DNA from 2 places in the Candidatus Clostridium eludens genome. Region 2 is predicted to be linked to the other one. Evidence: riboswitches for the same ligand, from Rfam matches in the RefSeq annotation. Region 2 holds a riboswitch; the other holds the start of a gene.
What was found. A riboswitch is a leader RNA that binds a small molecule or an ion and turns the genes downstream of it on or off. The one in region 2 is predicted to bind cyclic di-GMP.
Positions count from the first base shown of each region.

Region 1 (12,264 bases), on a different contig from region 2:
TTGATAGCTGGAAAGTCAGGGAAGTAGAAAGAGCTATTAAAAGCTTTTACAGCAATTGGAGCAGTAAACTATTCAATAAATATGTAAGCGACTTTCATCTACCTATGGACAAAAGGGTGAAAGAATTATCTCGTGGTATGAAAATGAAGCTGATGCTGGCTGCTGCAATGTCACATGAAGCAAAGCTTTTAATACTTGATGAACCTACGAGTGGACTTGACCCCGTTGCCCGCAACGAGCTGCTTGAAATTTTAGGAAAATATATTGCCAACGGGCAGAAAAGCATTCTTTTTTCAACGCATATTACCTCTGACCTTGAAAAAATCGCCGATTATATTACATTGATTGATTATGGAAATATCTTCTATTCCGGAACCAAAGATGATCTACTAGAAAGTTTTTGCATCGTCAGGGGCGGCCCACATGACCTGACAGAGTCACTGAAGAAAAAAATCATCGGGCTCACCACAAATATCGTCGGATTTGCGGGACTGTTGCCGGCTTCCGAGATGAAACATTTGGCTCCAGAAATCGTTACTGAAACACCTTCTATAGACGAGATTTTAGTATCAATAAGCAAAGGAGATGGAAATCATGAATAATATTCTCAAATCGATAAGGCTCGATCATGATATAATGAAGTCGCGTTATCCGATGTTTGTGATTGCTTACATTCTCGGGATTTTCCTCGCTGTGATTTCAAAAACACCCTTTTTCGGTGCTTTGGTTGTCATGGTTATTTCGGCACCCCTTATCGGTCAGTACTTTTCCATATATGAAAAAAATAACCTGGAAAAACTGTATGGAGTATTACCACTCAGGAAATCCGAAATAGTCATAGGTAGATATATATACGCCCTGTGCATCGTCGTCATAAACGGGATCATCGCGGCGATATTAGCATATATCATTTCGTTTTTGACCAACAAGGGAATAAGTAACACTGAATCCCTGACCTATTTGTCCGCCGCCTTCTTTTATGTCTGCCTGATGATCGCGGTGATATTTCCGCTGTATTTTAAATTTTCGTTTTCTAAAGTATATGTCTTTTCTAACTTGCCGTTTTATTTGATTTTCATAATTACCTTTGCCTTTACGAGAAAAACGAACGTTCTGAAACAGGCAGGCCCGGCTGTCCAGAATCTCACATCCAACCTCACAATAGCGGCTATCGGACTGGTCCTAGGGCTTATATTGCTGGCTCTTTCGTGCCTTTTATCCTGTGCACTTACCGAGGGAAATAGGATGATAAGCCTTCCGGCGGAAGAACCGGGGAAACGCCTGTACTTCGCCGACAATCTGCGCACATGGATGGTGATACTCGTCGTGCTGCAGCACCTGGGCGAGACTTTCGGCTTGTATTTGTTCCTGATGCTGAACCAGGCATACTTCATGGGCCTGCTCTTCCTGCTCTCGGGGTATTTCACCCCCGGATCGTATGAACGCAAGGGCCCCAGCAAATTCCTTATGGACAGGATGCTGAGGCTCGGCATACCCACGCTTGTTTACGTCTTCATAATCAGCCCCCTGGATGTCTGGGGAAGCCATCGAATAACGCATAAACCCATCGGGAATCTATTTGCCCTGGATCAGATGTGGTTCGCCGTAATGCTGCTCGTATTCGACCTGGGTTACCTGGCATGGCGTACGATTGTGAACAACAGCCCGGAGCGCCCAGCGGACGATGCGCCCAAGAAGCTCACGTTCCCCAAAGTCGCCCTCTTTACGCTGGCGCTGGCGGCGGCCAGCTACCTGCTGAGGAGCGTCATTCCATATGGCATACCCGTGCTCGAATTTCCGTCGCTTGGGTATCTGGCCCAATACCTGAGCTTTTTCCTGATCGGAATGCTTGTCTTCCGTCAGGGCTGGCTTAGGTCGGTCACCGGTTCGCTCGGGAAGCTTGGCTTCGTTCTGGCTGTGCTCGCAACGGTCATACTGTTCCCCACGGCGATATTTATCGGCTCTGGCAGCAAGTGGATAGGCTACGGGAGCTGGCAGTCGGCCGTATTCGCTCTGTGGGATTCGATCTTCGCCGTGGGAATAAGTCTGGCATTGATTACTTTCTTCCGACGCTTCCTCGACGGCGGGAAGAAGTTCGGCCGGTTCCTCTCCCGGCATTCCTTCGCCGTGTACGTTATCCATGTGCCAGTTATCGTTTTCCTGATGCTGGCGATGCGAAGTATCCATATAAATCAGCTGCTGAAATTCGGTTTAGTGGCTGTAATAGGAGTACCGCTCTGTTTCGGAGCTGCCTATCTTATTCGGCTAATTCCGTACGCAAAAGAAATCATTTAATGCAAATACTAAAATGTGTTTTATATTCCCTCATTCTGTTAGTTTGAGGGATTTTCTTGTACTGAAAACAATATTCTATTAGTATACATTTGCAACACGTTCTAATGCTAATATAGCTGAAGCAGTAGAATAATTAGCCAAAAAATGGATTTAATTTTATAAATGTTAATGAAGCTTTAGCCGATGAGGAAGGAAATTTAAAAGCAGAATTTTCTATGGAAGGTCTTAATTTGTGGCCAAATGCATATTCAGTCATTCTTGAGAATATGAGAAAGTATTTATAATAACCATGGTTGAAGAAGCGATCTTGCTTCATCATGGTTTTAAAAAATTCAATGTTTTTAATTCCTAAACAGCAGTCAAATAATGTGAATAATTTTGGAAATATGAGATTTTCGTTTCATGGACATTAGCCATCATGAAAGACTATAAAGCTTTAAAATAATGAAAATTTCAGGAAAATTCATCATTTTACTATCAAAACACAGCAAGGCCGTAGAAAAAATTATAACTCAAACAGGACTAAGCTCGGGAGATATATTTGATATTATAAAGGCTACTGTCTCGGAGATAGGCAAGGATAAGAAAGCTTCAACTACACAATACCATAGCAATAATCCATCAGTGGCCTGTCAAGGCCACTATATTTTTGTCAATATATTATATTTATTGGAAGTTTTATAATAAGCGTATGTAATAAATATAGACAAGCTATCTAGATTATGCTAAGCCAATATTATGATGAGTAATTATTTTGAATAGACTTTCTAATTTGTTCCATTCTTTCATTTGATTCATTATATTTAGATATTATTTCTTCACTTTCAATAAATTGTGGATTGATTTGAATAAGATGCCTATTTATATTTTGATTCCATATTTTATCTATTGTAACATTAGCAACTTTGAAAAATTTTTCTAATAAGTTCATAACTCATACACTCCTAACCATTTGTTATTATAATTTATTGTACATATATATGATACCTTTCACCTATTCATGACAAAGATACTCTCACTTTTCTAAAGCAGGGGAGAGTTCACTGATTAGAAATGGTCATGAAGAGGTTAGAAAATGGTATAGAGGTATATGATCAAAAACTCCAACTGTATTTTAGCTGGAGTTTTCGTTTTACATAAATAACTAGCCCATAAACAGTAAAGATATTCAAAGGACTTTAGTTATATATTAGTATTATACCCACTTTATCATATTATATATTTGTTTTCCAAATATTCATTTAATTACTTAGAATATTTTTTATAGAAATGTACAAACTTTAAGTATAAACAGTAAAGATTACTATACAAAGGAGTGTTAATTATGGCACGTAGCAGTAATAATTTAGTAGTTCCACAGGCTAGAGAAGCTTTAGATAGATTTAAAATGGAATCAGCTCAAGAAGTTGGAGTAAATTTAAAGAATGGATATAATGGAGATTTAACTGCCAGAGAAGCTGGCTCTATAGGTGGAAACATGGTTAAGAAAATGGTTGAAGCTTATGAACAAGGTTTAAAGTAAGATGTTATAAAAAGTCTAGAATGGTGTTATAGGCCATTCTAGGCTCTATTTTTGTATAGAATATTACACATATTTTTATTTATTTAAAATACTGTACATTATGGTATAATAAATTAAAAGAGGCCGTTACGGTTTTAAAAATTGTCTTTAAATATTTTTAATCAATTAAGATGTGCTTTCCGACAGCTCATCTTAATTTTTTGAGCCTGTATCTTAATAATTATTATAGCATATGTAGAAATAATTTTAAGGTTAAAGTAGTTATACTATTTTAGGAATATATAATTAAAGCTATAAAATATTTGAAATGCGACGAAAAAACACCCCAAAATTCAAAATTAAATAATGCGGTGCTCTTATAAATCGTTATCTAACACAACTTAAATTCTTTTAATTAAGTGCATTATTTAGAAAGACTTTTATCTAATAGATCAGATAACAAACAAAAATGTTCTATCATAGTTCTTCTTTGTTCTTGCGACATATTTCCAAAAGCCTCTACTTCTGCTGATTTAAGTTTTTCAAGTATACTGCTTGCATATTGACTTCCCTTCTCCGTAAACCTAACAATTTTGTTCCTACGGTCTTTAGAATTCAATTCTCTCAGAATATATCCTTTTTTCTCAAGTCCAGATAGTATTAACGAAACTGTTTGTTTCGGCAAACTCAATTTATCCCGAATTTCATTTTGAGTACAATAAGGGGAACTTTTATTTATTACATACAAAGTAAACAAGGTTGTATCTTGAATTTCATGTTTTCTGGACCAAACACGATAAATATCATTAATTTTAAACCAAGATTGATAATAAACATCTAATAGCTCAGTAAATTTCTCTTCCTCACTCATGTCTTGTACACTCTTCCTTCAATTATAAAATAATACTACCTTAATTATAAGAGAAACTAGTGACTAACACCACTAAAATTTAGTCCTATAACCCCTAATACAATAAAAAGTATAGATACTATTTTTAACACACTAACATCCTCTTTAAAAACAAGAATTCCTATTACTGATATAATAGTAATTCCTGCTGCTCCCCATATAGCATATACTATACTAACAGATATCTTCTTTAAGGACATTGATAAAAAAATAAAGCATAGCCCATATGTTAAAAGTGTTCCTAGTGCTGGTAGTAATTTTGTAAATCCTTCAGAGATCTTCATACAAGTAGTTCCTAAAGTTTCAAGAATAATAGCTAAAATTAGATAGATCCATTCCATAGTAAAAACCTCTTTTAAATAATATTAGTCCATTAATGGACTAATATTATTGTACTAAAATGTTATGCTTTAGTCAATATTAGCTAAAATTCCCATGGAATTTATAAACAATTAAACACCTTATTATTCAATTTTCAAATAGCTCTCTTGTTTTTTATTTAAGTCACATTAAATTCACATTTTGAACAAAATGATTATATATTAAAGCGCTTTTAAAAGGTTATTCTGGGTAATGTTTTTAGAAAAGCTAAAAATAGATATATATATTCATATTACAATAATTTACTATTCTTAAAATATATAAATTTTAATTTTATTCGTGTATATCTTTAATAGTGTTAATTATTAGAACTGTACAAGTTATTATAGTTGCCCCTAGTAAATAAATACCAACTAGTATAATATCAGAATCGTTATTACCGTTATGTAACAGATTTTCGAGAATAAACGAAAGATACATAAAGGCAATAAAACTTATAATCCATAAAATAATATATTTTAAAACTTTCATAATTCAATTCTCCTATATATAAAATATCACTATTTGATTATAAAATATTTAATGCACTGCTGGGAAGATAGAAATTCTCATCAAGGCATTTTATTTTTATGTTAAAAGATGGATGAGATATTGATTTTTTCATACTATAATGATAATATACGCATATATAGACATAAAATTACAATAATATATAAAAAACATCAACAAAATACAAAAGACTGGGAACTGTGAAGAATTCTATTTATTTGGGCATCTTGAGAATTCGGAGTTAGTGATGCAACCGACCAATTGAAACTAATTGATTTTTTATTAGCTTTAATTGGTTTTATTATTTAAGATGAATATACAAATGATACTAGGTCTTAAAAAGCTTTATCTATTCTAGGTAAGCACAGTGAGGAACACATAAAGGAAGAATAAGGGGGGAATGCTACTTGTTAAAAAATTTTAAACTCAATAGTATATGGAGTAAATTGTCTTTTATAGTAATTACATTTACATTACTTTTTATTATGGTTGTATCCATAAGTTCTAATTATATAGTAAAGAATAGTCTTTATGAAAATAGTCTTAATGAAATAGAGGAAAAAAGCAATACTTTTGCAAGTAATATAGAAGATTTAAAGCAAAAGTCGTTAAATGCTTGTGATTGGTTTGAAAATTCATCTAGACTTGTTGAAGCTCTTAGTACACAAAATAGAGCAGCTGCTTTGGATTTAGGTAAAACGGCATTAAAATCTTTTGGTATCGATTATTTGGTAATAACAGATAAAGAAGGTAATGTTTTTATACGCGCTCATGAACCGAATGAATATGGTGATAATATAGCAAATCAGGTAAACATTAAAAAAGCTTTGAACGGTGAAAAATCTGTAGGCATAGAAAATGGGGAAGTTGTAAAATATTCTATTAGGGCAGGGGTACCGTTAAAGGATAACAATGGTAATATTATAGGTGCAGTGTCCTTGGGATATATTCTTTCTAATAATGCATTTCTTGATAAACAAAAAAAATTATTTGGATATGATATTACAATTTTTTATGGCAATGAAAGAATTGCTACCACTATAAAAGATAAAAATGGAAAAAGGATTATTGGTACAAAAACTGAAAATACTTCTATAATAAACGATGTGTTAAAAAATGGCCAATCTTACTATGGCAAATGTATAATTAATAATGAAAATTATGTTGGTGGATATAAACCGATTATTGATGTAAGTGGAAAACCTTCAGGTATGATTTTTATAGGGGAAAAGGCCGATTTTATTAATAGCTTAGTTAACAAGCTTATAGCTAGCCAAGGTGTTATATTACTAATTTGTGGAGTGCTTTTAATTGTATGCATGTTAGTATTTATTAGATTTTTTATTATGAACAAAATTTTACAGCTTACTTCTAATTTTAAGGAAATATCAGAGGGGCATGGAGATTTGACTAAAAGAATTTTGATAACATCAAAAGATGAAATTGGTGAATTGTCGATGTATTTTAATAAATTCATGGAAAGCATACATAGTATAGTTAAAATAATAGTTGCAGAGGTTAACAAAGTAAATAGAGCTGTTTCTATAACAAATGATAATATAGCTGTATTAGCTAAAAATTTAGTTGAGACCTCAGAAACTGTGGAAAAACTATCAGTGGGTATGGAAGAAACAGCAGCTTCAACGGAAGAAATAAATGCTAGTACAGTTGAAATTGGTACAGCCATAGAGGATATTACTACAAAAACCCAAGATGGTACAACATCAGTTAATGAAATCAGTATAAAAGCAAATGAGCTAAAAGAAAATGCAAAACTATCTCAAACTGATGCAAATAAAATTAAATTAGAGATAAATGAAGCAGTTAATAATGCAATTATTAAATCAAAAGAAGTGGATAAAATAAAAGAGTTAACAGATTTTATTTTACAAATATCAGCTCAAACTAATTTATTGGCATTGAATGCATCTATAGAATCAGCAAGAGCAGGAGAAGCTGGAAGAGGATTTTCAGTTGTGGCAGAAGAAATAAGAAAACTAGCAGAAAGTTCTGAAGCTACTGTAAATGAAATGCAAAATATAATTAGCAGTGTATTTGAAGCGGTCAATAGTTTGTCCGAAAATTCTAAGAAGTCATTAGACTTTATAGATATCCAAGTAGTAAAAGGATATGAGGAACTTGTTGAAACTGGTGAAAGTTATAATAAGGATTCAATTTTTATAGAAGGATTAATGACAGATTTAAGTTCCACATCAGAAGAACTATTAGCATCCATAAAGATCATTTCCGAGGTTGTAGACAATATTTCTAAGGCTAGCAGTGAAGGAGCAAATGGAGTTAGCAATATCGCAGAGAAGATATCAATTATAACTGACAATGCAAATGAAATAAAATTAGAAACGGATATAATAAAGAAGAGCTCAGCTGAATTGAACAGTATAGCTTTAAAGTTTACTATATGATAATTATAAAAAATATAGCTATATAGTATTGTAGTGGTCGGTGAATGACCTTGTATACATACTAATTTTTCATATAAGACGTGGGAAAATCAAAAAGATAATATGGAGCATTGGAAATTTAATGCGTTGATGGGAAAGTAGAAATTCTCAGCAGCGCATTTTATTTTTTGGGTGGCGATTATATGTTTAAAGATATTAATAGTTCTGTAATTAATAATTTAGAAGTATTTTTAACGTCAAAGGTATAAACTATATTTGTGTGTCAAATTATAGTATAATTATCGTATGATATGAGGTGATTATATAAATGAAAACAGTAGAAGTAGTAGCTGCAATTATAAAGCACGGCAATGAAATATTTACCACCTGTCGTGGTTATGGTGAGTTTAAAAATATGTGGGAATTTCCAGGTGGCAAAATAGAATCTGGAGAGACAAGAGAAGAAGCACTTATTCGTGAAATTAAAGAAGAATTAGAATTGGATATACATGTTTCTAAATATGTAACTACTATTGAGTATGATTATCCAAATTTTCATCTTACAATGCACTGCTTCTTGTGTGATATATGTGGAGGAAAAATTCATTTAAACGCTCATAATGCTGCTAAATGGATACCATTAGATGAGTTGGACAAACTTAGATGGGTTCCAGCAGATATATTGGTTGTTGAGAAACTCAAAGAATTGTAAAAGAAAGAATGGCATTTTTGAAATCTAATATGTGTAGCATATATGCATGACAATAAATATCGCTTTTTTTATATAAAAATATTTGTATTTCATCAATAGGCGTTGATTAAATTGTAAAATATTATATAAATATTGTTCTTTGTATAAAGAATTAAATAACTTATTAAATTAATACAGGTGATAATATGGGATCAATATTTGACAAAATAAATAGTATAGAAAAGAAAGATAGTAACAATTTCAATATCAAGAATAAGGAAATAGAAAATAGCGGGTTTATTGTTAATAATGAATTGATAGTTAATTCAGAAGAAGGAAATCTATTACAAGAACTTAAGATATGTTTAAACCAATGTAATGGATTTTATTTCAGTACAGCATTTATCAATTTTAGTGGTGTTCAACTCTTATTGGATAGTTTTCAAGAACTTGAGAAAAAAGGCATTAAGGGCAAAATATTGACTTCAACATATCTTAATTTTACTGAACCTAAGGCACTTGAAAGAATAAGAAAGTTTAGTAATATTGATTTAAAGGTTTTTATCGCTAATAAAGATAAGGGTTTTCATACTAAAGCTTATATCTTCGAGAATAGAGAAGAATATAAAATAATTATAGGATCTTCTAATATAACTCAAAGAGCTTTAAAAAGTAATGTTGAGTGGAATGTAAAAGTTGTTTCAAAAAAAGATAATAGTTTTACACGTCAGGTTTTAGAAGAATACTTAGGATTATGGGATTCCACTACTATTGTAAGTGATGAATTTCTTAATAGCTACAGAAGTTTCCTCAAGGAAATTAGAAAAAGTGAGACTAATAAGGCTTTAGATTTTAGTAATTATGAATTAATAAAACCAAATGAGATGCAAGAAATGGCAATAAAGAGTTTAGATAGATTAAGACATTCAGGCGAAAATAAGGCATTAGTTATTGCAGCTACTGGTACAGGTAAAACATATATGTCAGCTTTTGATGTTATAAAATATAATCCCCGAAGAATGCTTTTTCTAGTACATAGAGAAGAAATTTTAAGAGATGCGGAGAAAACATTTAAGAAACTAGTAAAGAATAAAAATAAGAGCACAGGACTTCTAACAGGTACAAGCAAGGAAATAGATGCAGATTACGTATTTTCAACTGTACAATCAATGAACAATTATATTGATAATTTTAAAAAAGATGATTTTGAATATATTATTGTAGATGAAGCCCATCATGCAGCTAGTTCATCTTATAAAAAAATCATGGATTACTTTAAACCTAAATTTTTGCTTGGAATGACTGCAACACCAGAAAGGTGTGATGGTGGGAATATATTTGATATTTTTAGTGGTAATATAGCCTTAGAAGTAAGACTTAGAGAGGCTTTAGAACAAGAATTGATAGTTCCATTTCACTATTTTGGTATAACAGATATTGATGGCATAGATTTAAGTGATGTAAGCTTGCAGGATATTGATGAAATAGTTAAAAGATTGAAAGTTAATGAAAGAGTTGATTTTATAATAGAAAAAGTGCTGTTTTATGGGTATGATGGAGAGAAATGCAAGTGTATAGGCTTTTGTGCAAATATAGATCATGCGGAGTATATGGCAAGTGAATTTAATAAAAGAGGTATAAAAAGTGTATGCTTAACAGGAAAAAATTCTCCAAGTGGAAGAGCGGTTTATATAAAAAGATTAGAAAATGATGATGATGAATTAGAAGTTATATTTACTGTAGATATTTTTAATGAAGGTGTGGATATACCATCTATTAATTTAGTTTTAATGCTTAGGCCTACTAGTTCACCTATTATATTTATACAGCAGCTTGGCAGAGGACTTAGAAAACATAAAGGCAAAACATTTTTAACTGTATTGGACTTTATAGGAAATCATAAAAAAGTATTTTTAATAGCCATAGCTCTAAACGGTTCAAGGTATTATGACAAAGATAGTTTAAAAGTAGCAGTGTCAACTCAGTTTGGAAATATACCTGGATGTACTAATATTCAAATGGATAAAGTTGCTGAAGAGAGAATTTTAGAGCAGCTAAATAAAGAAAATTTTAATTCTATGAAATATTTAAAGGAGGAATATTTAGAGTTTAAGAAAATGAATGGAGAAAAAGTGCCATATTTTCTTATGGATTATATAAAGTATGATGGGGCACCAGATCCTTTGAGATTTTTAAACAAGGAAAAAACTTATCTTAGCTTTGTAGTTAAAATGGAAAATCAAAAAGAGTTGGAAAGTATATTGGAAGATGACGATTTCTTTAAAATACTAAAAGAGTTCACTAACAAGTTGCCAATAAAAAGAATTTATGAATTTAGTATATTAAAGCATCTTTTAAATCATGAACAGATAAGCTTAAAGCAGGCTAGATGTGAAATGTTAAAATATATTGATTATGTAGATGATAATAGTATTATACATGCTTTTAATTGTTTAAATCAAAATTACTATGATACAGCTCAAATAAAAAGTACTGTTAAGTTAGTTGAATTCCAGGATGAAATATTATCTTGTACTTGGAAATTTAAAAAAGTAATACACAATAAAGAATATAGATGTTACATTGAAGATATTATAAATTATGCGCTTATAAGGTATGAAAAAAAGTTTTCAAGCAATTATTATGGAGTTCCATTTTTAAAATTATATGAGCAGTACAAAATGGTGGATGTAGCGTTGCTTTCAAATTACACTAAAATTCACAGCTCTTTTAGAGGAAGTGGACTTATAACTAATGAAAATGAATATTTTATTTTTGTAGATTTGCATAAAGAAAAAAATATAAAGGAAAGCATTAATTATAAAGATAAACTTATAGATAGAAATTATTTTCAATGGCAAAGTCCTAATAGTACATCACAAAGTTCAGAAAGAGGAAAAAATATTATATTCAATAAGCAAAGAGGCATTAATTTGCATATCTTCTTAAGAAAATATAAGAAAATAGATGGAGTTGTTCAACCGTATATTTATATGGGAAAAGGGTATGTAGTAGAATGTAAAGGAGAAAAACCTATAACTGTTAAAATAAAATTAGAAAATGAAGTACCAATTACAATACATACGGAGTTTATTAAAAAGATATGAATTAGAAATGAGTAGAGCATCAACTAAAAGTTCTCCGTTAAGCATAAGTCCTGGCTAGGATAAAATAAGTTTCACGGCCTGTTTTACGTCTGTGATATTGGGAAAGGAAATACATTCAGATGGATAATAATGTTTTATGGTATAGAGAAAAACAAGTTGAAAGAACTATAAATAATTTAAGAAAACGCAATATGGCAGGATTTTTTGTTAATGATGATATGGAATTAAAAGAACTTTTAAAAGAACTTGTAGATAAAAATTCCGTAGTAGGTGTGGGCGATTCAATGACACTTTTTGAAACAGGTGTTATAGATTTTCTCCGTGAAGGAAATTTTACCTTTTTAGATAAGTATACAGAAGGTATTACAAGTGGAGAAAAAAGGCAAATATATATACAAAATTTTTCGGCTGATACTTTTATGTGTAGTACAAATGCCTTAACAGAAGATGGAGAACTTTATAATATTGATGGTAATGGAAGTAGAGTT
Region 1 is NZ_JBJHZX010000016.1:12,744-25,007, forward strand. It holds gene ACJDU8_RS11685 (ABC transporter ATP-binding protein) at 1-602, shown strand, start outside; gene ACJDU8_RS11690 (acyltransferase family protein) at 595-2,295, shown strand; gene ACJDU8_RS11695 (hypothetical protein) at 2,740-2,979, shown strand; gene ACJDU8_RS11700 (hypothetical protein) at 3,032-3,226, opposite strand; gene ACJDU8_RS11705 (alpha/beta-type small acid-soluble spore protein) at 3,620-3,817, shown strand; gene ACJDU8_RS11710 (MarR family winged helix-turn-helix transcriptional regulator) at 4,221-4,667, opposite strand; gene ACJDU8_RS11715 (DMT family transporter) at 4,724-5,047, opposite strand; cyclic di-GMP riboswitch class II at 5,761-5,844, shown strand; gene ACJDU8_RS11720 (methyl-accepting chemotaxis protein) at 5,984-7,999, shown strand; gene ACJDU8_RS11725 ((deoxy)nucleoside triphosphate pyrophosphohydrolase) at 8,307-8,690, shown strand; gene ACJDU8_RS11730 (DEAD/DEAH box helicase) at 8,876-11,776, shown strand; gene ACJDU8_RS11735 (lactate utilization protein) at 11,896-12,264, shown strand, end outside.
Region 1: it holds a riboswitch for cyclic di-GMP, as region 2 does, so the genes downstream of both, ACJDU8_RS11720 (methyl-accepting chemotaxis protein) here and ACJDU8_RS19630 (LuxR C-terminal-related transcriptional regulator) in region 2, are expected to answer to the same signal.

Region 2 (12,264 bases):
GGGGTGAGTATAGAGGCAATCTTTAGAGCTATATATTCGTTTTTGGCCAACAATGGGAATATAACACAAGGGGGAAGTACTATTACTCAGCAACTGGCAAGAAATGTGTTTCTAGATTTTGATAAAAACTACCAAAGAAAATTAGAAGAGATGGTTATTGCTACTAAACTAGAACAAAAATTCACCAAGGACCAAATATTAGAATTTTATGTTAATATTATTAATTTCAGCAACGGTACTTATGGTATTAATTCTGCTGCTAAAAAATTTTTTAATAAGGACTGTAGGCAATTGAACCTCTCACAATTGTGTTTATTAGCTGCCATACCTAATAATCCTGAATATTATGATCCAATAAATCATTTGAATAATACCTTACAGCGAAGAGATCTAATATTGGAAAAGATGAAAGAAAATAAGTACATAACAGATGAACAATATCAGAATGCACTTAATTATAAAATAGTCTTAAATTTTGAAAATAAGTAACATAGTGAAATGAAGATAACCCGGTTTATATTATTTCTATAAACTGGAGTATTACTTTATCAAAAGTTACGTTGCATCCAATACTCCAGAAAAAGTGTGATGATTTTTGTAGTACTCCAATAAGGATAAAGGCCTAAAGCCCTGATTCTAAAAGGATCTAGGCTTTTTTGCTTAATGGAAAGTTACTAATAAAACTTGAAAAAACTACAGTTTTCCAAAACAAACAAATAAGTTAATATTGCTTTAAGCTATTGATATTACTAGGTTTATGGAGGCTTAGTGAATAGTAATGCTGCACCTTTTTCAGAATGTTACTATTCATAAGATATGCTGTAGCTATTGGTTCATAAGGGTTTAGGGGGATTGGAGTAATACAATTTTTACGCAACTTTATTTTATGTGCAATTATATTTTGGGGTGCATTAAAAAAAGTATCCGTTATTTTTGTATACCACAAAAAAGAGTATTTGAGGATTTGGGAATGCCTAAAACATAAAACGAAGAAATGTATTTTTGATTCTTTAGAAAATATAAAGTAAAAGGTAAAAAGAGTTGTGATAATAAACGTATAGATGATAGGGTTTTATACAGGGTGTTTGTTGAAGTATTTAATGCCATGGTTGAAAACAAAGAATGCTTTATAAGGAAGTGGAAGGAGAGTTTTAAAAAAAGTGACCTTCTCCCAAAATACAAAGCATCACAATTTATAGAAATCATTGGGGATGCTAAGCCAATAGTAGAGTTTGATATTAATTTGTATTTTAGAATAATTGAGAAAATGACAGTGTTTGAGGGAGTAAAAATTATTGTTACACTGCTCGATGGGACAAATGTTGAGTGTGAGATTGAATAAAACATTAAAATGCCGGTTGGGGTGGTTGGTAATTGCCTTGACCGGCTTTTTATTTTCACCGTAATTGCCTTGACTTTTTCCAGTTTTATAGTATGCGATAAATATTGCTTTCCGGGAGTGCCCAAAGTAACTGAAGACCATATAAAATATGGGTTAACATCCTTGTGGTGATTATCATAAATTAAATTATTATTATAAAAAGTAAACGGAAGGGAGAAGTTAAATTGAATAATTCGTTAATAGGTTTGTTAAGGGGCGGGGGATATATACTATATGTTAGACATGGGGAAGCAACAGTTGGAGAAGATCAACCTTATCTAAATTTTCTATATTGTTTTACTCAAAGAAATCTTTCTGAAATGGGAAGAAGACAAGCAATTTATTACGGTCAAATTCTTCGTAATTTACGAATTCCTATCAATTATCCTGTCCTAACGAGTCCATTTTGCAGAACTATAGAAACGGCACAATTGGCTTTTGGAAGGTCAAATGTTCAAATCGACCCATTTTGGTTTGAAGTTTATAAATTAAGTGGAAGTATATCTGCTGCAGAGCAACAAAGAATATTAGGCTCTTTTCAGTCAAGGTTGGAAGTCATACCGCCTAAGGGGAGCAACAAGGTCATAATTGCTCATAGTTTTCCAGAAGGGATTGGTTTAGGCCAAATCCCGAACATGGGAACAGTTATTGTTAGACCACGGGGACAAGGAAACGGTTATGAAATCATCAGTAAATTGTCCTTATCAGATTTAGTGAACTTGGGAAGATACAGATAAGAGAAAAAAATAAAGCTCATATGGAAAGCCTTGAAATGAAGCATAGGGACTCTGTATTTATACTTAAAACATTATTTACTAGTTACCAATTGTTAATTGGCTTTACTCATTGAAAAACGTTTTATAGCCTAACTGTACAAATAAAATTCCTATCAATGCTACACTGCCAAATATTCCAAGAATAATCGTAACTCTATCGTTGTAACAGGTGCCAGATAGTATTTGCACTGTCATCATACCTGGTAAAAAAACAATTTCTATACCAACCATGAAATTGATGGTAGACAGGATTGCCGAATCAAAAGCATTATCCACAATTTGCTTTGCTGCCATTTTTGGTGTTGCACCAAGCATTAAAGATTCTTTAACCAAATTTTTCTGTGCCCGTATTCCATCAACTAAACGGCTTACTCCCAAGGAGATACTTGTCATAGAGTTGCCGATCAGCATGTCGGCAATTGGAATGAAATAGCGGGGTCTATACCAGGGAGATATGTGTACAACAACAAGTAAGAAATAGAATAGGCGTACATGGTGGCATGAAAATGGTTCTTTCCACTATTAGTTAAAAACTTAAATTTTCGCATAAATAAAACAAGTCTATTGCATAAAAATCACAGCAAATATATTTTAATATCAACTAGCTTTGGAAAGAAGCATGAAAATGTAGAAAAGCTCCAACATCAAAATGTAATTAAACTCCAAGGTAGATATATTAACCATTGACATTGAGCCTCTGCATATATGGCTTTATAGCCTTGAGGGAGGCCTCAATAAATGGGGTTGTGCCTAAGGGGAGGCTACCATGCTTCTCAATGTAAATAGTTAATATATCATGTTGAAATACTCATGCATTTTGATGTTGGAGTTTACAACGGCAAGATACTGTACCGACAATTATTGAAAAAGCAATGATTTGTTTTTTAGGATAGTGGAGAAAATGGCTGTGTTTGATGGGGAGAAGATTACTGTAAGTTTGCTTGATGGTATTGAGATTGAATGTAAGATTGAATAAAGTTACAAAAATAGGCTGGCTAGGGAGAGAGAAAGTTATCTTGACCATCCTTTCGATTTTAAATTAAATAACACAACTGAGTTATTGTTGAATACGAGTTAGCACATGCACCCATAAATATTTATTTAAGGTAGGTATATTTTGTGTAATTTTTAATATTAGCCTGAGAATTTTTTAATCAGATTTTAATCTAGAATATTTATAATAGAGAGCACATTAATCAGGGGGTATATAAAAATTGTACAGGAGCAGTATAATACATGTCGGGATCATTATTTTTTAAATTTATGATGGCGAGTGTGTTATAGCATAAAAGTAATAAGTTGATATACATTAAGGAGAGGAGAACTTTAATGAATGTATTAGAAGTAAAAGATGTAAAAAAGCATCTGGGTAAACGAGAAATAATAAAGGATATAAGCTTTTCTGTAAAGGAAGGAGAAATATTTGGTTTTCTCGGCCCCAATGGTGCAGGTAAAACGACTACAATAAGAATGCTGGTAGGTCTAATTGAACCAACAGAAGGAAGCATACATATAATGGGACATAATATTGAAAAAGAGAGAGAATTAGCTTTAGATAATGTTGGGGCAGTAGTTGAAAATCCTGAACTATATGGTTATCTTTCAGGAACAGAGAATCTAATGCAGATAGCAAGGAATAGGAACGTACCAAGAGCTTATGTAGACGAAATGGTTGGATTAGTGGGGTTAAAAGATAGGATTGGAGATACGGTAAGAAAATACTCATTGGGAATGAAACAGAGACTTGGACTTGCAGCGGCATTATTAACAAGACCTAAATTACTCATTCTAGATGAACCTAATAATGGACTTGATCCATCCGGTATACTTGATTTTAGAGATATTGTGAAAAAAATTGTGCGAGAAAATAACACTTCTGTTTTTATATCTTCACATATTTTAGGAGAGGTGCAACAGTTATGTGATACCGTTGCTTTTATTAATGGTGGTATTATTAAATCTGTGGAAAGTGTTAAAAATGATATTGAGAAAGAAGGCATTGAAACAATATCGCTAACCGTTAGAGAGGAAGAAGTTTGCTTAGAGGTTTTAAAATCCTTGGAATACATAAAAAATATTAATAGCATAGAGAATACATTTAATTTAAAAATCCAAAAGGGATGCTTACCTGAGTTGATTTTTAAACTTGCTGAAAATAAAGTTCATATTGAAGAAGCATATAAGAAGCATCAAGAATTAGAAGAAAGATACATGGAGCTTGTGGAAGGAGGAATCAGAGAATGATTACACTTATAAAAAATGAAATAATAAAATTGATCTTTAGAAGGAAAACACTTGTTACTTTAATCGCCTTTATAGTTTTAATAATACTTATAGCTTTTGGATTGTATAAGGAAAATGAATTAATGGCAAGAAATCAAGATCCTAAATATAGAATACAGGAGATTCAATCCAATATTGATAGATTAGGAAACAGAATAAATTCAAATAGAACATCAGAGGATGAAAAACTGATGTACGAGAATAACATTAAAAGCTTGCAGGCTGAGATCCAAAAAATAAAAGACAATCCTGCTCCCGTGCAGACTGATTGGAAAGAAACCTTAAAAACAGATATACAAAACATTCAAAAAAACCTTCAAAGCACTACTATATCTGCTAGGATGAAGGAACAAAATAGAAAACAGCTAACAATTGCTCAATATTTATTAAGAAATAACATAAAACCTATGGAAGATTATGAATTTAATGGAGCGAATTACCTGCAAACATTATTTAAAACTCTCGGAATGATATTTTTAGCTGTAGGAGTAGCAATTTTTTTATCAGATATGGTATCTGGGGAATATACTCCTCCAACAGCAAAATTTCTTCTTATACAACCAATATCTAGAGCGAAGATATTATTTTCAAAGTACATAACATCAATTTTATCTGCTGTTGTCCTTATTTGTGGCATAGAGTTAATTGCCTTTGCACTCATAGGAATATTTACAGGCTTTGGGAATATGAATTATCCTGTTTTAGTTGGTGAGAGGTTTCAATACGATTTATCATACGTTAATCAATTTGGTGGACATGACCTGATATCTATTGCCGGTACAGCACACATGGTACCCATGTTTAAATATCTTATAGAAGCATTTCTTCTACAAATACTTTTTATAATTGCATGTACTACTTTTGTTTTCATGATTTCAACTGTTTCAAAAAGCAGCATGATTGCAATGAGCGTAAGTATAGCAGCTATAATTGCCGTAAGTGCTTTACAGAATGTTGCTACCATTACAAAGGAAATTACATCTTTTATTTTTATTATATATGGCGATGTAAATGCGGTATTGTCAGGCGGGGCTGCTATGACTTTAGGACTTACGTATCCTACAACTGCTTTTATTATCTTAATACTAATAATTTGGACTATTGCAAGTTATTTAATTGCTCACTTTGTATTTGTGAAAAGAGATATCCTAATTTAAACAAGTGGGTAATGTATAGAGTGGTAAATGATTAACTGCGTAAAAATATAAAACCAAATAAATCCACGTGCCTCCACATTTTAGAGGGGTATATCTTTACGTGAAACCAATATTAATGCGTATTAGTATCATCTTTCTATCAAAACACATATTGAGTGTGTGGTAGGAATAGAAAAGAAATAGTCTGGTATCAAAGGCCTAGGGCATTTCGCCCTATTTTTTTATGCTTTATGTTTGCATAGACTAAAAGTTTATCCTTAAATAACTTTAATTTTTCTAAAGCGATTCATCCATGAGTGGTGGGTAAGTGGGTAGTTTTTAATATCCAGCAGAGAGCCTTGAATTTAGGAAAGGAATCTAATTGGAAAGGTGCGGTTAAACACCCTAAGGTATTAGAGCTTATAAAGGGAAAGATAGGACTTTCATATGATGAAATTTATAATATTATAAAAGGTACTGTGCTGGAAGTAAATAATGTTCCAGTTCAGAAATAATTTTAGGTATCTATTTTGTTTGATTTTTTAAAACATGTGATATAATATATTTAAATAGTTCCGTGTTATTTTGCGTTAACAATATTCCTGGTTTAAAAATGCACTATTTCCTAGAGGTGCATTTTTAATTTTTTTCTTCAGTATTTATAGTTATTTCACATTAACTTGCAGTTGCAATTCATTTCTAAAATAGCAGTATTACCAGGTGTATATATTAAAAACATTCTACTTATTTTTTATGGTTTCAATCATTCCAATAGACTTCAAAGCATCCTTAAAAGCACATATATAAATTTCTCTGTACATAATCGCCATCTGTGCATTTATAATGTCCCCATATTTCACAAATGGCTCCTGTAATTCTTCATCAATTGTGCTTAGTAATTTATCTTGTACCTCTAGCAATTGAATCTCCAATTTTTTATATTTGTTGTCTTTCTTGTTTAGGTTAAATGAAATATTATTAAGTCTCTTATCAATAAAATAATCAATAAATTCTTGGAATTCTTCCAATATAACCATACCTCCAAACATTATGTTTGTGATGTGTTAACTTTTAGTATATGTGCTTTCAAGTTGTATTCTTGCTTTATTGTATTAGCTTATCATAGCTGGTTTATGCTACTAGGCCGACTGCAACAACATTTTTGTAAGATATAAATTTAAGGAAATGCTTAGCTAAAAATACTGTATCTTGTGTAATTATTATAGCATATGTAGAAATAATTTTAAGCTTAGATTAGAGTAGATAGAAATTATTTTAGGAATATATAGTGCGTGTCTGAAAAGGCAAGTTCCTATACTATTTGCACAAAATAAATATCGAATCACAATAAACAAAGGCAAGAAAGGAAGATGCCAGCTTATCGTACCGGGTTGTAATTCTACGAAAATGCTTGATTTTATTAAAAAAGTATTTTATCAAGTGACGATCTTTATAGAGCCAGCGATCACATTTGCATGGATCTTTAGTATTGGACTTGGAAGGAATCGTGTACGATGCCTCTTTGGATGAAATATATTTTCTTATTTCCTTTGTTACATATGCCTTATCTCCTAGGATATTGCTATTCTTTATTTTTACATGAGACAGCACCTCAATGGCCAGTGTATTGTCATTTACATCGCCAGAGGATAACTGAAAATAAATCGGATTGCCTAACCCATCAACAATTGCATGTACTTTGGTCGTATTTCCACCACGGCTCTTTCCAATGTGTTGGTTGAACTCATGATTTATTGCCCCTTTTTAGCTTCTGCACTGTGCTGATGAGCCTTTACAGAAGTAGAGTCAATACTTAAATTTTCATAGTCTGCTTCTTCATTTAGGGTCTGAAAAATATTTAGTAAAGTACCGTCATCACGCCATTTACAAAACCTGCTGTATACAGTTTTCCAGGAACTGAAGCGCTCCGGTAAATCACGCCAAGCAGAACCACTTCTGGCAATCCATAGGATTGCATTAAACATAAGATGGTTGTCAATAGGAGGGCGTCCTGTTTTAGCTACCGGGAATAAATCTTTAATTTGAATCCATTGTTCATCCGACATTTCATAACGTTTTTGTGCCATAATATTAATCTCCAAGTTTTTTTCTTATTTTACCAACAATTTGGCTTTTATGCAATTTTAAGTTTTCAGACATGCCCTAATACTTTTGTAATCTCAGATACTGAATTATTTCAATAAATATAATATAATTTAAAATATAGAAACAGTAAAGAAACAAATAGTGAAATAAGAAATTAGTTAGTAGGAAAGTCTCAAAATGAGTAGAAGAAAATATGTAGGTATCTAATATTAACATAGATAGGAGATTAGGTGATATTTTTTCATCTGATAAAAGCAAGTTAAATAACCTTAAGTGTGGTTTTCATTGATAATTAAGGTTATTTTATTTGTAAAAGGTAAAGGGAGAGAGACGTGGCAAGAAAGGTGACAAAAGGAATACGTGAAGATATAGATGAGGAAATTCAAATTAAAATATGGAATGCCATTGATATGTTAAAGAGGATGGATAACTTTTCTGTGGGTCATTTACAAGTATTTGAATTAAGGAAGACAGAAGACAGTAGTATTTTCAATAATTGCTATAATCAGAAGATAACCTATTGTCGTGAAAAATCTGCATATATGGAGGAGATTTTTGTAAAAGTTGCTAATCCTGTTGATGCCGAGGTATATGTTGTAGAGGATTTAGGGCACAGTGTAATGATGAAAAACTCAGAATATTGTTGATAAGTCTACTATAGTGAGCAAAGATTTAGTAAGGGGTATTGCATTTGCAGTTTGTGGAAAAAAGTTACGAGTTATGAAAGTGGATTAGGTTGGATACTGGCGGTAGAAAATACGCTGCTGCCTATATCCTTAAACAAAGAGGATACTAAACGGAAAAGTTATATGATAATTTAGTTCCCCAATAAGGCTGTACAAAAAATAAAATTAGAGCAATTCTTTATTTGTGATTAAATACTACAGGTTAGGAGTTGCTTAATTTTATTTTTAAACTTATTGATGTTTTTTTAATTAAGGTGTGATATAAGAACTTGTTTACCGACGAACTTCCATAAAGTTCATATTGTGATTTGCCGATATTAGTATAAGATTAAAATATAAAATATTCATATTAGGATATAAATTAAGCCAAATCTAATGGTGATGGAGGTACATCATGCTTTTGTGGATAGGAAAAAAAATTCACTCTATGCTAAAAGTTAACCCAAAGAGCAAATATAAATACGAAATTTGGGATGAAATATTATAGGAAACAGGGGGACAAAGAAGTATGTTTTGTATTTGGGCACTTTTAGGACATACGGAGTCAATGGTGCAACCGACCTAATTTTACCGTTTATATGGTTAAATTGGGTCTTTTTATTTTATATAGAGAATTAAGTGATATTACTGTTGGAAAAAACGGGGGAAATACATTATGAAGGTTATTATTTTATCAAGTTGTGCTTTAATAATGGAGGGTATATACTCAGTTGTATCAAGGTGTAATTGTGCTAACATAATGCTTGTTGCAGAAACATTAGAGGAAGCAGTGTCATTAATTAAATCAAGTAAGATTAATACTGTTTTATTGGATTTGCATCAAAAAAATAAAGATGAATTGCTGCTAATTAAAGAAATGAAGGAAAGTGGTGTTAAAAGCAAATTCATAATGTTGGATTTTAATGAAGATAAAAATATTTTTGTAGAAGCCATTAGGTGCGGTGTAGAGGGGTACATATTAGGAAAATCAGATGAGATGGAACTTTTATGCATTATAGATAGGATTTACAGAGGGAAAAAATACTATGATTCTTATTTTATAGACTGTATGATGAGAGAAAATACCATGGAACCTGAAAGAATAGAACAGCTTACTCAAAGGGAGAAAGAAGTTTTATGTCAAATAGGAAAAGGTTTGAGTAATCAAGAGATATCAAAAAAACTTCATATTTCTGAGAATACAGTAAAAAAACATAATAATCATATATTTGACAAACTCAATATAAGAGATAGAACACAGGTGGCCTTGTATGTTAACAGGTGGGGAATATCAGGTGTTAATTATAATTCTAACGTGTGTTAAATATATAGTGATTTAGCTGGAATACTATGTAATAAATAGTTTGTCATATTACTAATAATTCCAATGAAATTGACATCATAAAACCTTATAGATTGTATCATAGGATGAAAGCTTTAGAGATTATCCCTAAATAATCTGTGTTTTTCTAAAAGCAATAAAAGCGCATGCAAAATTAATAAGGCCCAAATGGGAAATATCTGTTTTCTCAAATCGAACGAGCAATTTTCTAAAATGATTCATCCATGAATGGGTTACTTCTACTACCCAACGACGAGCTTTATAATTTGGATTGTTCTCCATATTCTTTTTTTCTTATCTTCGGGAAACTACATGAGGAATATAGCCTCTAAGAACTATAATTTCTAAAGCTGGCTCTCCAGTATATCCATTGTCCGCACAAAGGTTTTGAGGATTTTTAACTGTGGGTTCTGGTTGTTCTATAGCTATGGAATTTAGTACTTCTCTCAGTTGCGATACATCATGACGATTTGCTCCTGTTACCACTACTGATAACGGTACTCCTCTGCCGTTTACGAGGATATGCTTTTTGATCCCGTTTTTTTCCTCGAACTGTTGGATTTGCCCCAACAGATTCTTTTGCAAAAGGAGCTTTATTCATACTTCCATCCATACTAAGCCACTCTCAATCAATTCCTTGGATTTCGTTGTATCTAGCTTCCACATATTCTCAAGTACTCCTGCCTTGCACCATGCCATAAAATATCTGTGAATTGAACTAGATGCTCCAAACTTTTCTTTTGGTAGTGCCTTCCACTGTATACCTGTTTGAAGTATATAAAAAATTGCTTCTAAATATTTTTCTTGATTCCATTGGCTTTCTTCAAGCACCAGCAGCTCGTTTATATTCTTTATTCGGTTCTCTTTGTTTCTTAGGTATTAGATTTTTTACTTCTTCCCAAAACTCATCAGTTATCTCCCATGATTGCTTTTGTATCATTTGTACAATCCTCTCTATCCCGTTTTTTAATTATCGTATCATACCAGAAACTATTTAGGGATAAGTTCTTAATGTAGGAACAAGCATATCTTTTGGAAATTTACGAGAAGGTGATCTAGTTTTCTTTTCGTTCACAAGTAATGGAGTTATAAGCCATGTTGGAATTTATATTGGTGGAGGACAATTCATAAATGCTTCATCCAGCAAAGGTGTTGTAATTTATCCACTAGGTCCGTATTGGCGATCAGCCTACGTAGGAGCAAGACGAGTGATTCAGTAGAATACATATAGTAAGAATATGAAATAAATTTTAATCGGAGGGAAGAGATATTTTAACAGCTTCCTTCTATTTTTTTATGCAGTGAAATGGGATAAAATCCCTATATTCAAAAGCCATATGATTAAGCAGAAAGTCTATTTATTGTACCATCTCCATGTACCAACCCTCCTTAGTTGTATATCAAATCGGGCTTGGGTATAGCCCGTATAATGGATAAGTAGGCGAGTAGTAATGAACACTATGTTATTAATTAGCAACTATTTGAGTAACTTCATATAATATTATAGTAGTAATGAAATAAGGTTTTTTACTAATTCCGCAAATCTAAGCTTCCTGCCCATAGAAGGTGATAGGCATAAATGGCGACAAGGAGCAATTTTTACGGAATTGTAAGGCTATATTTTATTAAGTTATTTAAAAGGTGAATGAGTATGGCAATGAGACCACAAATTTTGCGAGCAGGAGATACAATTGGAATAGTTACTTTAGGGAGTCCATTATCTGCGGATGTCATTAATGTTGGTATACAGACTCTTAAGAATATGGGCTTTAATGTAGTTCTAGGAAAATATGTGTACTCTTATGGTGGATATATTGCAGCTACAGAACAACAGAGAGCCTCTGATTTGATGGAAATGTTTAGAAACCCCGCTGTGAGGGCCATTATCCCCTCAAGAGGTGGAGTAGGTGTTGCAGGTATTATACCATATCTTGATTACTCTGTTATCTCACGAAATCCTAAAATTATCACAGGTTACAGTGATATAACCATTTTATTAAATGTTTTGTATACATGGGCTAACTTAATTACTTTTCATAGTCTTCTTTTAATAGACTTTAAATCGGCTACGCCTGCATATAACATGAATCAGTTTTTCACTGCTACATCTACACTTATCTCACCAAGGAAACTTGAAAATCCTCCTGGAATGCCCCTAATAAGCAGGGTCCCTGGAAATGTAACGGGAGCTATAGTAGGAGGTAATCTTACATCTTTTGTAGATAATCTTGGCACTCCATTTGAAGTTGATACTGGAGGAAAGATACTCTTAATAGAAGAAGTTGATGAACCTATTAATACAGTTTACAGACATATAAAGCATTTAATATTAGCAGGTAAACTTACGGATTGTGCGGGCATCATTATGGGTCAATGCACGAATTGTGAGTCTGCATATGGTAAATCATATGAGAATTTAATTAATGAAGTTATAATGCCATTGAATAAACCTCTTATGACAAATTTAGCATCAGGACATGGTATATACAAAATGGCTATACCTGTAGGTGCTCAAGCTAACCTTAACACTTATAATAATACGTTGACAATACTTGAACCAACAGTACGTATATAA
Region 2 is NZ_JBJHZX010000037.1:7,291-19,554, reverse strand. It holds gene ACJDU8_RS19685 (transglycosylase domain-containing protein) at 1-489, shown strand, start outside; gene ACJDU8_RS19680 (recombinase) at 1,082-1,342, shown strand; gene ACJDU8_RS19675 (histidine phosphatase family protein) at 1,567-2,118, shown strand; partial or broken gene ACJDU8_RS19670 (ABC transporter permease) at 2,221-2,637, opposite strand; gene ACJDU8_RS19665 (ABC transporter ATP-binding protein) at 3,487-4,401, shown strand; gene ACJDU8_RS19660 (ABC transporter permease) at 4,398-5,597, shown strand; gene ACJDU8_RS19655 (hypothetical protein) at 5,936-6,091, shown strand; gene ACJDU8_RS19650 (hypothetical protein) at 6,317-6,604, opposite strand; one part of gene ACJDU8_RS19645 (IS5 family transposase) at 6,894-7,336, opposite strand; one part of gene ACJDU8_RS19645 (IS5 family transposase) at 7,336-7,666, opposite strand; gene ACJDU8_RS19640 (DUF960 family protein) at 8,015-8,329, shown strand; gene ACJDU8_RS19635 (hypothetical protein) at 8,381-8,503, shown strand; cyclic di-GMP riboswitch class II at 8,854-8,939, shown strand; gene ACJDU8_RS19630 (LuxR C-terminal-related transcriptional regulator) at 9,024-9,671, shown strand; partial or broken gene ACJDU8_RS19625 (IS5 family transposase) at 9,798-10,629, opposite strand; partial or broken gene ACJDU8_RS19620 (C40 family peptidase) at 10,703-10,909, shown strand; gene ACJDU8_RS19615 (S66 peptidase family protein) at 11,341-12,264, shown strand.